One region of the Arthrobacter sp. PL16 genome, then DNA from elsewhere that is predicted to be linked to it. Evidence: predicted binding sites of a transcription regulator. Region 1 holds the regulator's gene; the other holds the start of a gene.
What was found. The regulator LexA, encoded in region 1, represses DNA repair genes until DNA is damaged. The targets are predictions, from matches to a motif close to TCGAACANNTGTTCGA.
Positions count from the first base shown of each region.

Region 2: the regulator LexA is predicted to act here: its motif matches at 4,136-4,151, upstream of ruvA (Holliday junction branch migration protein RuvA).

Region 1 is NZ_JAXCIC010000008.1:36,263-42,446, forward strand. It holds gene hisB (imidazoleglycerol-phosphate dehydratase HisB) at 1-218, opposite strand, end outside; gene RCH21_RS14575 (histidinol-phosphate transaminase) at 362-1,456, opposite strand; gene RCH21_RS14580 (LysM peptidoglycan-binding domain-containing protein) at 1,549-2,085, opposite strand; gene lexA (transcriptional repressor LexA) at 2,475-3,185, shown strand; gene RCH21_RS14590 (ATP-dependent DNA helicase) at 3,328-5,409, opposite strand; gene hflX (GTPase HflX) at 5,402-6,184, opposite strand, start outside.
Region 2 is NZ_JAXCIC010000004.1:117,304-123,487, reverse strand. It holds gene RCH21_RS10025 (type 1 glutamine amidotransferase) at 1-491, opposite strand, end outside; gene RCH21_RS10020 (Mur ligase family protein) at 491-1,762, opposite strand; gene pdxT (pyridoxal 5'-phosphate synthase glutaminase subunit PdxT) at 1,874-2,710, shown strand; gene RCH21_RS10010 (YebC/PmpR family DNA-binding transcriptional regulator) at 2,713-3,471, shown strand; gene ruvC (crossover junction endodeoxyribonuclease RuvC) at 3,508-4,077, shown strand; gene ruvA (Holliday junction branch migration protein RuvA) at 4,199-4,828, shown strand; gene ruvB (Holliday junction branch migration DNA helicase RuvB) at 4,825-5,940, shown strand; gene yajC (preprotein translocase subunit YajC) at 6,040-6,184, shown strand, end outside.

The DNA of each region.
Region 1 (6,184 bases):
GTGTGGTGCACATCGATATGCGTGTCACCGGAGGACTTGATGGTCAGGTCAACCAGGGAATGCTTCGACAGCGCGGTGAGCATGTGGTCGAAGAACGGGACGGTGGTGTCGATCGACGACACTCCTGTGCCGTCGAGGTCCAGCTCCACGAGGACGCTGGATTCGCTCGTGACGCGCTCGATGCGGGCCGTGCGGCCGCGGGCGGCAACTACAGTCATGTCATTCCTTCTGTGCGCTGCCGGTCATCCGGGCGCTGATCGACGAGAGGTCAGGCGTGTACTGGTGCCCGATCCGGGAGGCTCACCACGATCGGGCCCTCCAAGTCTAGGAGACACCGGCCGAGCAAGCCCGCCCGGCCTTGCTACAGCAGCTTTTTCAACGCTGAAAGGAACGCCGTGGTCTCCTGCTCTGTTCCTGCAGTGACGCGCAGGGACCCTGGTATACCGACATCGCGGATGAGCACCCCGGCCGCCAGGAGACCCTCCCACACACGATGGGGATCCGCCAGACCACCGAAGAAGACGAAGTTCGCGTCCGACGGCGCCGGCGACAGCCCGAGGGCCTCGAGTTCGCGCACGATGCGGTCCCGCTGGACCTTGATCGCCTCGACGTTGGACAACAGGGTGTCGGCATGGGTGAGGGCTGCGTTGGCTGCTGCCTGGGTGATGGCGGACAGGTGGTACGGGAGGCGGACGAGGCGGAGGGCGTCGGCGACCTCAGGGGCGGCGGCCAGATAGCCGATCCTGGCGCCGGCCAGAGCGAAGGCCTTGCTCATGGTGCGCGACACGAGCAGTCGCGGACGCCCGGGTAGGAGCGTGAGTGCGCTCGGGGTGCCCTTCTGCGCAAACTCGCCGTAGGCCTCGTCGACGATGATGATGGCCCGCGCGTCCTCGCCGGCCTCGTAGGCTGCTTCGATCACGTCGAGGTCGAGCGCGGTGCCGGTGGGGTTGTTCGGCGAGCAGAGGAATACGATATTGGCCGCCGAGTCGCGCACGGCACGGGCTGTGGCATCAGGGGTCATGGCGTAGGCGGCGCCGCGCGCTGCGGTGACATAGCGGGTACCGGTACCGCTGGCCAGCAGGGGATACATCGAGTAGGTCGGCGGAAAACCGATCGCCGTGCGCCCCGGGCCACCGAAGGCCTGGAGGATCTGCTGCAGCACCTCGTTGGATCCGTTCGCGGCCCAGAGCTGGTCCGGGGTCAACCCGTGCCCGAGGTAGGTGGCCAGGTTCCTGCGAAGCTCGGTGAACTCCCGGTCCGGATAACGGTTCAGCCCGTGGGTCGCCGCTGCCACGGCCGCCACGATCGCTGTGTGTACGTCCGTCGGAACTCCGTGGGTGTTCTCGTTGACGTTCAGGAGAATCGGGACGTCCAGCTGCGGGGCGCCGTAGGGGTGCAACCCGACGAGGTCATCACGCAGGGGCAGGTTCGCTAGGGCGTCGACAGATGAGGGCACCGCTCCAGCTTAAAGGATGCCAACCGGCACAACGGCGAGGACGGTCCCGGCCGGTTCCGGGTCCAGGACGACATCCGCGATCGATGGTGCCCCTAGCCGCGGGACGGGATCGAGATGCTCTGCCCTGCCTGGACGAGCGACGAGCGAAGGTCGTTCAGCTCCACCATCTCGGCTACTACTTCGCGAGGGTCCCGCTCGGGGGCGTAGTGCACGGCGAGGTCCCAGAGCGACTCACCCGCTGCGACATTCACCTCGACGATCGGCGAGGACACGGGAGCGGCCTCGCCGGCCTGCGCCTGCGATGTGAGGAATGCGCCGAGGATGATCAGCGCCACCACACCGACGGCGATCGGAAGACCTACCAGGAGCAACCTCCCACGCTGAGTGAGGGTGACGGGACGTTTCGCAGTCCGCTGCCTGGAGGTGCGCTCCGCCCCTGCATCGCACCGGAAGTCAACAGCTCGCTCGGCGTCGCCTTCGTACTCATCCGGGCGGCGGCCGGCCGGCACCGGCGTGCCTGCCTGTAACCCGAGAGCAGGAACGAGCCGGAGGCCGGCGCCGGTCTCCGGTCGGGCGGGCTTCAGTGCCCACAGCGCCGTGCTGCCGTGCAGTACTGGTGCTTCAGCCATCGCCATTCCTCTTTCCCTTCGAATACGTCCGTGATCGAACGGCCTTCTTTCGAACACCTGTTCTAATTCGTCTCTGCTTATTTCTAGCACCTGTGAACGACCATTGTCGAGACTCGGTCGAACATATGTTTGAAAAGTGCTCCGGTCTGTCCTAGCGTGAACACGACAGGACATCATCGGTCGAAGCTGCTGCAACCCCGCAGCTGCGCCCCTGATGTTCTCCAGACAACCACCCGCCACTGACAAAATGGCTCCTCGGTCCTCGAGGAGCTGGACGGCGGGGATGACGGGACGGACAGTCCCAGGCGAGAGGCGCAACAGTGGCGGAACCAACACCGGCGGCCCGACAGGAATCGAACATCGCTGACGTCCGGACCGGCGCCGTCCCCCTGACCGCCGCTCGTGGCCGGCCTCGTGGCCGCTCGGTGTCGAAGGGCCTGACTGCGCGTCAGCTGACGATCCTGGAGACCATCCAGCGCTCGATCGCCGACAAGGGCTACCCGCCCTCGATGCGGGAGATCGGGGACACCGTGGGATTGGCGAGCCTCTCGAGCGTCACCCACCAGCTCTCGCAGCTCGAGCGTCTGGGGTACCTCCGGCGCGACCCCAAGCGGCCCCGTGCCATGGAGGTACTGCTCCCCCTGACGCTGCCGTCCGAATCATCCGGTGATTCGAGCACCCTCTCGACGGAGCAGCGGCTCTCCGCGGAGCACCGGGTGGCAATGGACACGGCACTCGTCCCGCTCGTCGGCCGCATTGCGGCGGGTGGACCGATCCTCGCCGATCAGGTCGTCGAGGACGTCATGCCGCTCCCCCGCCAGCTCGTGGGTCATGGGGACCTCTTCATGCTCAAGGTCTCGGGGGACTCCATGGTCGACGCCGCGATCTGCGACGGCGACTGGGTGGTCGTCCGCAGGCAGCAGAGTGCGCAGAACGGCGACATCGTCGCTGCCCTGCTCGATGATGAGGCGACGGTGAAGACGTTCCGCCAGCGGGACGGGCACACCTGGCTCCTTCCGCAGAACACGCGCTACGAGCCCATCCTCGGTGACCATGCGAGCATCATGGGGAAGGTCGTCTCGGTGATGCGCGCGCTGTAGGAAGCAGGTACTGGTGGGAGGACGCCCGGGTAGGGCATGACTCCCAGAAGGGCGCGCTGCAGTCCCAGGACCGCGGCGCCCTTCGTGTTGCCAGGAGGAGTGCGGCCGGGAGGTTCCTCCTTCACCCCCACGAGCGGAGCGATCAGCGTCCGGAAAGCCTTTCGAGGATGCCCGTGACCGTCGCCCTGTCCGTCGTCGCCCAGAAGGGCGGTAGGGCCGCGCGAAGGAATCCTCCGTATCTCGCCGTCGCCAGGCGGCTGTCCAGGACGGCCACGACTCCCCGGTCCCCTGTCGCCCGAATGAGGCGACCGGCGCCCTGCGCCAGCCGAACGGCTGCATGGGTCGCGGAGACGCTCATGAATCCGTTGCCGCCATTCCGGGCGACGTCCCGGGTGCGCGCCGTCATGAGTGGATCGTCAGGACGCGGAAAGGGGATGCGGTCGATCACGACGAGACGGCAGGACTGACCCGGCACGTCGACGCCCTGCCACAGGGACATCGTGCCGAACAGGCAGGTATCCGGCTCGTCGGAGAATTGCGTGACCAAAGCGTTCAGCGAGGATTCCCCCTGGCACAGGATCTCGAAGTCGACTTTCGGGCGAAGCGCCTCCGCGGCTTCCTCCGCGGCCCGCTTGGAGGAGAACAATCCCAGCGCTCCCCCGCGGGAGGCCTTGAGGAGGGTCAGTAATTCTTCGAGTTGCGCGTCCGATGTCCCGCGGTCCGGCTTCGGCAGGTCCTTCGCCACGTACAGGACCCCTTGGCGCGGGTAGTCGAACGGGCTTCCGACATCGATACCGGTCCAGGCCGGGGCACCCGGACCGCTCAGTCCGAGCGAACCCGCCACGGGGCCGAATTCGGATCCGATGGCGAGCGTCGCCGATGTGAGGATCACCGTGTGACCCTCGAAAAGGCCCTCCCGGAGCCGCCCGGCGACCGAGAGCGGCGCTACGTTCAGCGTCGCGGGTGCGCTCTCGTCCGGCTGCGAGTAGCCCGATCCGGGCGTGAAGCTGCTGGGTCGGGACGCCCACACCACCTCCTTGAGATCGGACGCCGCGAGGATCCGCTCGGCGAGCTCGAAAACGAGGGTGACCCGTGACCGGGCCATCTGTCGGCCGCCGTCGGCGTCGGCTTCGGACTTACCGTCCGTCTTCGTATCGGAGAGAGCTGCGCGCGATGCGTCGCGGACCTGCACCAACGCCTGCTCGAGATCATCCGGAAGCCCACCCGGCAGGAGGCCGGAGGTGACCAGCTCGGCGGCCGCCTCGAATGCGGTGGCGGCGGTATCGAGGGCGGTCGTGCTGATGGAGGCATGCCGGCGCAGGCCGGTGGCGGCAGCGCCGACCATGGAGGGGGAAAGCTGACCGGACACGGCGCCCGTCACCCGGTCGTGCAGCTCGTGCGCCTCGTCGATCACGACGACGTCGTACTCCGGCAGCACGGCCAGGCCTTCGAAGGCGCTGATCGCAAGCATCGCGTGGTTCGTGATGATGATGTCGGCGTCGGCGGCGGCGGAACGCGCCTTCTCGCTGAAGCACGCCTGGGCCGCGGGACAGCGGGCAGCACCGAGGCATTCCATACTGGACACCGACACCTGGCGCCACGCCCTGTCGCTCACCCCCGGCAGGAGATCGTCGCGATCGCCCGTCGTCGTCTCTTCCGCCCACTCGCGCAGCCGGACCACCTCCCTGCCCAGCGCGGAAGCGGGAGCGTTACCTCCGACGGCTGGAGATGGATGGGGAACAGCGTCCTCGCCGAGGCTGAAGAGCGCGTCCGGAGCGTCCTCCTCGGGGAAGCCACCTCCGGTCTTGTGGAGGCAGACATAGTTGGATCGCCCCTTGAGCAGCGCGATGTCGACCGGTCGGGCCAGTGCCGGCTGCACGGCTTCGAGCAGGCGCGGCAGATCCCGACCGATGATCTGCGCCTGCAGCGCAAGAGTCGCCGTGGACACGATGGACGGGCGGTCGCTATCCATGGCGTGCGCGATGAGCGGCACCAGGTAGGCGAGTGATTTGCCCGTTCCGGTTCCGGCCTGGACGAGCAGGTGACCGCCCGAGTGGATCGCCTCACTGACCTGCCGCACCATCTCGTGCTGGCCGGAACGCATCTCGCCGCCCATTGCCGATACGGCCGCATCGAGCAGCTCGAGCGCCTGCCGCGATTCGGGTGAGGGGCGTACCGCGTCCGGCGCCGCTACGGCTGCGCCGGACCGCGTGCTGTCACTCATGCCTGATGTACGGCTCCAACTCGGCTGCCAGGCCCTCGCGGACCATCACTTCGAGGCGGGTTCCTTCGTCGACATGATCCAGGCCGAGGATCTCCACGTCCTCCTCGTGCAGGCGGCTCAGGATCTCACCGTGCTCGTAGGGCACGAGGAGATCGAGTTTCACGCCGGGACGCGGGATGTTGGTGCTGATCAGCTGCCGGAGCTCGGTCAGGCCCGCACCTGTGCGAGCGGACACGACGACGGTTCGAGGCTCCCGCTGCCGAAGGCGCTCGATGACGAACGGGTCGGCGGCGTCGGCCTTGTTAAGCACGATGATCTCGGGGATCTTCCGCGCATCGACCTCGGTGAGCACGGCACGGACAGCGGCGATCTGCCCCTCGGGGTCAGGATGCGAGGCATCCACGACGTGCAGGATGAGGTCGGAATCGGCCACCTCCTCCAGCGTCGAACGGAAGGCTTCGATCAGCTGCGTGGGCAGCGAACGGACGAACCCGACGGTGTCGGCCAGCGTGTACCCGATCCCATCAGGCGTCTCCGCCTTGCGGACCGTAGGATCGAGCGTCGCGAACAGCGCGTTCTCGACGAGCACCCCGGCGTCCGTGAGCCGGTTGAGCAGGGAGGACTTTCCGGCGTTCGTGTACCCGGCGATCGCGACGGACGGTACCTGGTTCCGCCGCCGGTTCGAGCGCTTGGTCTCGCGGGCAGGCTTCATCGCGGTGATCTCGCGCCGCAGCTTCGCCATGCGGGTACGGATCTTGCGTCGGTCGAGCTCGAT
Region 2 (6,184 bases), on a different contig from region 1:
TCATACCCATGGATCTCGCCGAACTCCTCGCTCGTGGCGACGACGTTGCCGATCAGGCGCTCGGTACCGCCGCGCGTCTCGAGGTCCAGCACGCCGATGCCGGGGATGACGGCGCCGTCGTGCGTGCGGAACTCGTTGCCGAACAGCTGGTACAGCCCGCAGATGAGCAGCATGGGAGTTCCCTCCTCCGCCAGCTCGCGCAGCCTCGGAGCTATGGCCTGCAGGTCGTCCTGGATGACGACCTGACCGCTGTCCTGTCCTCCTCCACCGATGATCAGGTCGACGTCCTCGGGGAAGGTGTCGCCGGCGTTGTGTTCAAGGATCTCTGCCCCGTAGCCGCGCCATGCGAGGCGTTGTTTGAGCACGAGGACGTTCCCGTAGTCCCCGTAGATGTTCATCTCCCGCGGGTAGAGCTGCAGGATGCGCAGGGTGCCCTTCGACGGATCGGCGGGTGCCTCGGTCAGGGCGATGGCGGATGGTGCGTCGGTCATCAGGAGACCACCTCGACCTTCGTGATCTTGGAGAGTTCACGGCGAACCGCGAGCATCGCCGTGTAGGTGCAGAAGATGCGCTTGGGGCGCCCCTCCGAGCCGCGGATGAACAGCTTGAGTGCGTCGGCGATGTCGGTTTCGACGGCACCCACCCGGACGTCGTCGTACGTGAGCCGGAGCGCCATGTCGTAGGCGCGGACGCCGCTGACGATGTCCACCCCGCCGAGGCCGAGCGAATCGAAGTCGACGTCCCACAGCCAGGACATGTCGCGCCCGTCGGCATAGTTGTCGTTGATGGCGATCATGGTGGCGCATCCTGCCGGGTCGAACGATTTCAGTCCGAGCCGGAAACCACTGGGATTCTTCACGAGGACCAGCTCGAGAGCCTGGCCGTCGACGACGAGACTCTCGCCCCGCCCGAACGCTGGTTCGACCGCGGCCAGCGACGAGAAGAGTCGCGCGTCGTCGACCGTGGCGCCGAGGACGGCGCGGGCCGCCGCGAGCGCAGCGGCGGCGTTGAAGATGTTGTAGACCCCGCGCAGTCGCAGATCGGTGTGTGTCAGTTTTCCGTCCGCCTCGAACTCCGCGGAGTTGCCGTCGACGGAGCGGAGCACGACGTCGGCCGGCAGCTCCGATGCGGGAGCGGTTCCTTCGGCGCTGCGCAGCTCATCGTCGTTGGGGAACGTGCTGCGGAGGGAAGCGTCGAGTCCGAAATAGACGACGTCGGCCCTGGAGATCGACGGAGCGAGGCCGGCGACGCGGGGATCCTCGCGGTTCAGCACCACCGTCCCCGTGGTGGCAATGGCTATGCGCTCCAACAGGCGGGTGGTCGCGTCGATCTCGCCGAAGCGGTCGAGCTGGTCCCGAAGGACATTGAGGAGGAGCGAGTACTCCGGGGGCACGAGCTTCACGAAGTGCACGGCGTGCGCTTCGTCGAGCTCGAGGACGGCGACGTCAGCCTTCAGGCGTCCGCGCCAGTCGACGTCACCGAGGAGCGCCGCCGCGACGCCGCGCGTGAAATTGCTGCCCGTGCGGTTGGTGAAGACGGTCAGCCCTTGCCCCTCGAGCAGCTCGACCACCATCTTGGTGGTGGTCGTCTTGCCATTGGTTCCGCTGACGACGACCACGCCGTGGGGGAGGGTGGACAGGGCGCGGCCCATGAAACCGGGGTCGAGGCGCTCGACCACGAGGCCGGGAAGGGCGGAGCCGCCGCCGCGCAGGCGGGACGCGATGCGCACGGCCTTGCCCACGAGGACTGGAAGGGGATTCATCCCTCCACATTATCGCTGGCGTGCCACCGTTGCCGGGAAGCGACGGAGACTCGCTCCGCGCGGCCGCCTCCGAGGGTCGGGTACGGGATCCGCACGCCATAGAATTGAGGGATGTCCTCCCCGTCCTTCTCGGCGCCCCTGCCCATGTCGGTCCCCGAATCCGATGATGCACCGTCACCACCTGTCCCTTCAGCTGCAGGGACCATCGGCACGACGGCGAACGGCCGGCGCGATATCGTCGTCGGCGTTCTCGCCGTGCAGGGCGACGTGCGCGAGCACATCGCGACCATCGAATCACTGGGAGGGCGCGCAATTGCCGTCCGGCGCCCGTCCGAGCTCGCTGCGGTCGACGGGCTGATCATTCCCGGAGGCGAGTCGACCACCATGGACAAGCTGTCGCGCACCCTCGGCCTCGCCGATCCGTTGCGGGACCTGATCGCCGGTGGACTGCCGGTGTACGGCTCCTGCGCGGGCATGATCATGCTGTCCGACGTCGTCGCCGATCCTTCCACCGACCGCTCGGGGAATCCGCAGCAGACCTTCGGGGGCCTCGACATGGTGGTGCGGCGCAACGCCTTCGGACGCCAGCGCGAGTCCTTCGAGACGGACCTCGACTTCGCGGGCCTCGCGACGACCGGCAACGCGGCGGGTGATAACCCCGTTCGGGCGGTTTTCATCCGCGCTCCATGGGTGGAGAAGGTCGGCGAAGGTGTCGAGGTCCTGGCTCAGGTACCTGCCGCGGAGACGCCCCCTGCCGGCCCGCCGAGCGGTGGATCGGGCGCTTCGTATGGGGCTGGGGCACCCGGTACGGGGACCGACTTGGCCCCGGTCGCTAGAATTGTCGCAGTGCGTTCAGGGAACCTCCTGGCCACGAGTTTCCACCCGGAAGTAACGGGCGAGCGGCGGGTCCACGAATTGTTTATCCGGATGATCAGAGGAGAAGCGTAAGCATGTCGGGCCACTCCAAATGGGCAACAACCAAGCACAAGAAGGCTGCGATCGACGCCAAGCGCGCGAAGTCCTTCGCGAAGTTGATCAAGAACATCGAGGTCGCTGCGCGGGCCGGCGGTGCAGACGTCGCCGGTAATCCTGGCCTCGAGCTGGCCGTCTCCAAGGCCAAGAAGACCTCCGTCCCCATCGACAACATCAACCGCGCAGTGAAGCGCGGTGCCGGTCTGCTCGGCGAGGTCGTCGATTACCAGACAATCATGTACGAGGCCCGCGGTCCCCAGGGCTCAGCCCTGCTGATCGAGTGCCTGACGGACAACAAGAACCGCGCAGCGTCCGAGGTGCGCCTGGGGATCAGTCGCAACGGGGGCACCATCGCCGACCCCGGCTCCGTGGCGTACCTCTTCGCGCGCAGGGGCGTCGTCACCCTGCCGAAGAACGGACTCACGGAGGACGAGCTGCTCATGTCCGTCCTCGACGCCGGAGCTGACGAGGTCAGGGAATCGGCTGATGCCTTCGAGATCGTCTCCGAGCCGCAGGACCTTCGTGGAGTGGTCGCAGCGCTCGATGAGAGTGGTATCGAGTACGAGTCCGACGAGGTGGAGTTCGTCCCGTCCATGCACGTGGACCTAGATGCCGACGGCGGCCGGAAGTTCCTCAAGCTCGTGGACGCGCTCGAGGAGCTCGACGACGTCCAGAATGTCTACTCGAACGCGCATCTCGCGGACGATGTGCTGGCCGAGCTCGAGAACGACGACTGACATCGCACCGCTCGACGCCGCCCTGCGGGGTGCCCGATGACCTACCGCGTGATGGGAGTGGACCCTGGCCTGACTCGCTGCGGACTCGCCGTCGTCGACATCGAACCGAACCGGCGTTCCACCCTCGTCGCCGTCGGTGTCGTCGGCACGGAGGCGGGTCGCAGCCTGGATGAGCGGCTCCTGGTCATCTCGGACGCCGTCGACTCCTGGTTGGACTTGCACAAGCCGCAGGTCCTCGCCGTCGAGCGCGTCTTCAGCCAGCTGAACGTCAGCACCGTCATGGGCACCGCGCAGGCCTCCGGAGTCGTGATCGTCGCAGCCGCCCGGCGCGGGATCCCGGTCGCCCTGCACACGCCGACCGAGGTGAAGGCGGCGGTCACGGGCAACGGCCAGGCCGACAAGGTGGCGGTCACGAAGATGGTGACGAAGATCCTGCGGCTCGACACCGCCCCCAGGCCCGCAGATGCCGCCGATGCGCTGGCCCTCGCCATCACCCATGCGTGGCGACGGGGAGTGGGACAGCAGGGTGCGGCCGCGGCGGCCGGTTCCATCACGCCCGCCCAGAGGATCTGGGCCGAGGCAGAAGCCAAGGCGCGACGTCGGTAGAACCGGTTTTCGGTGTGGCGGCTCGATCGCACGGCGCGACGCCGGTACGGTTGAGCATTAGAACGTATGTTCGACGGGCGGAAGCCCGGACATCCATCCGCACGTGCCCCTGGAGTTCCTCATGATCAGTTCCCTACGCGGGACAGTGACCCACGTGGGCCTGCAATCCGCCGTCATCGACGTCAACGGCTTCGGCATGCTCGTCCAGGCCACGCCGCAGACCCTCGCCGGGCTGAGGACGGGGGAGCAGGCCTCCGTGTCCACCGCCATGATCGTGCGCGAGGATTCGATGACTCTTTTCGGGTTCGAGGACGCGGACCAGCGCGAAGTCTTCGAGACGCTCCTCGCGGTCAGCGGGGTCGGGCCGCGCCTGGCGCTGGCCGTCCTCGCCGTCCACACCCCCGATGCCGTCCGCGTGGCGGCGTCGTCGGGCGACGACAAGGCGTTCAGCAAGGTGCCGGGCATCGGGCCCAAGGGTGCGCGGCGCATCGTGCTCGAACTCGCGGGCAAGCTCGTGCCGCTGGAATCCAAGCCCGGCATCTCCAAGCAGACGTGGCAGGGCCAGGTGCTCACCGCCATGATGGGCCTCGGCTGGTCCGAGAAGGACGCCGGAGCGGCCATCGACGCCGCGGTCGAAGAGTCCCCCGAGGTGGCAGCGACAGGTGATGTCGGACAGATCCTCAAGCTCACGCTGCGCAGGCTCGGCCAGGACGGCGCACGCAGCTCGGCCCGGAGGAGGGTCGGCTCGTGACGAACCAGAACTCCGAGGAGGTGCCGCTCGTCGCTCCGTCCTCCGATCCCGAGGACCGCGCCGTCGAGGCGGCGCTGCGCCCGAAGAACCTCGACGATTTCGTCGGTCAGAAGCGGGTCCGGCGGCAGCTCTCCCTCGTCCTGGAAGCCTCGCGGCTCCGCGGACGCAGCGCCGACCACGTCCTGCTGTCAGGTCCGCCCGGCCTCGGCAAGACGACCCTCGCCCTGATCATCGCCGCCGAGATGAATGCACCGCTCCGCATCACGTCCGGTCCCGCGATCCAGCACGCCGGTGACCTCGCCGCGATCCTCTCGTCCCTCACCGAGGGGGAGGTTCTCTTCCTCGACGAGATCCACCGCATGTCGCGGCCGGCCGAGGAGATGCTCTACATGGCCATGGAGGATTTCCGCGTCGACATCATCGTCGGCAAGGGTCCCGGCGCCACCGCCATCCCCCTCGAACTGCCCCCGTTCACCCTCGTCGGGGCCACGACACGCGCGGGACTGCTGCCGGGTCCGCTGAGGGACCGGTTCGGATTCACGGGGCACCTCGAGTTCTACTCCACCGCTGAACTCGAACTCGTGCTCCGCCGCTCCGCGATGCTCATGGACATGAAGGTCAGTTCGGCATCCTTCGCCGAGATCGCAGGCCGTTCGCGCGGCACGCCCCGTATCGCCAATCGCCTGCTGCGGCGCGTCCGTGACTGGGCGCTCGTCCACGGTATGGATACCATCGATGTCCGCGCGGCGAGTGCTGCGCTGGACATGTACGAGGTCGATGCACGGGGCCTTGATCGCCTCGACCGCTCCGTCCTCACGGCACTCATCACGAAATTCAACGGCGGCCCCGTCGGCCTGTCCACGCTGGCGATCGCCGTCGGAGAGGAACCCGAGACGGTCGAGACAGTGGCTGAACCGTACCTGGTCCGCGAAGGCATGCTCGGGCGTACCCCGCGTGGGCGTATCGCGACGGCGGCGGCCTGGAAACACCTGGGCCTGGTGATGCCGGCGAACGTTGCCGCCGCCATGCCCGAGGATCTGTTCTCCGTAGCTCCGGATGACCTGATGGGTACCGAATCCGCCCTTGACAGTTGGGGCCAACAGGACTCCTGACGCGGGAGTGGTCAGCATTCCCCTTTAGACTGGAGTCTCACGATGTGTGCCGGGGCACAGTTCTGCCGCCCACACCCAGTCCCAGGAACGGATTTTCCAGTGCTTGCACATGTAGTTGCCCAGACCGCCTCCGGAGATGCACCCCCCTTCGACATCTTCTCGCTGCTGCTGCCGCTGGCATTGGCATTCCTGATCTTCACCATGTTCCGCAGGCAGCGTAAGTCGCAGAAGCAGGTGAAGGAGA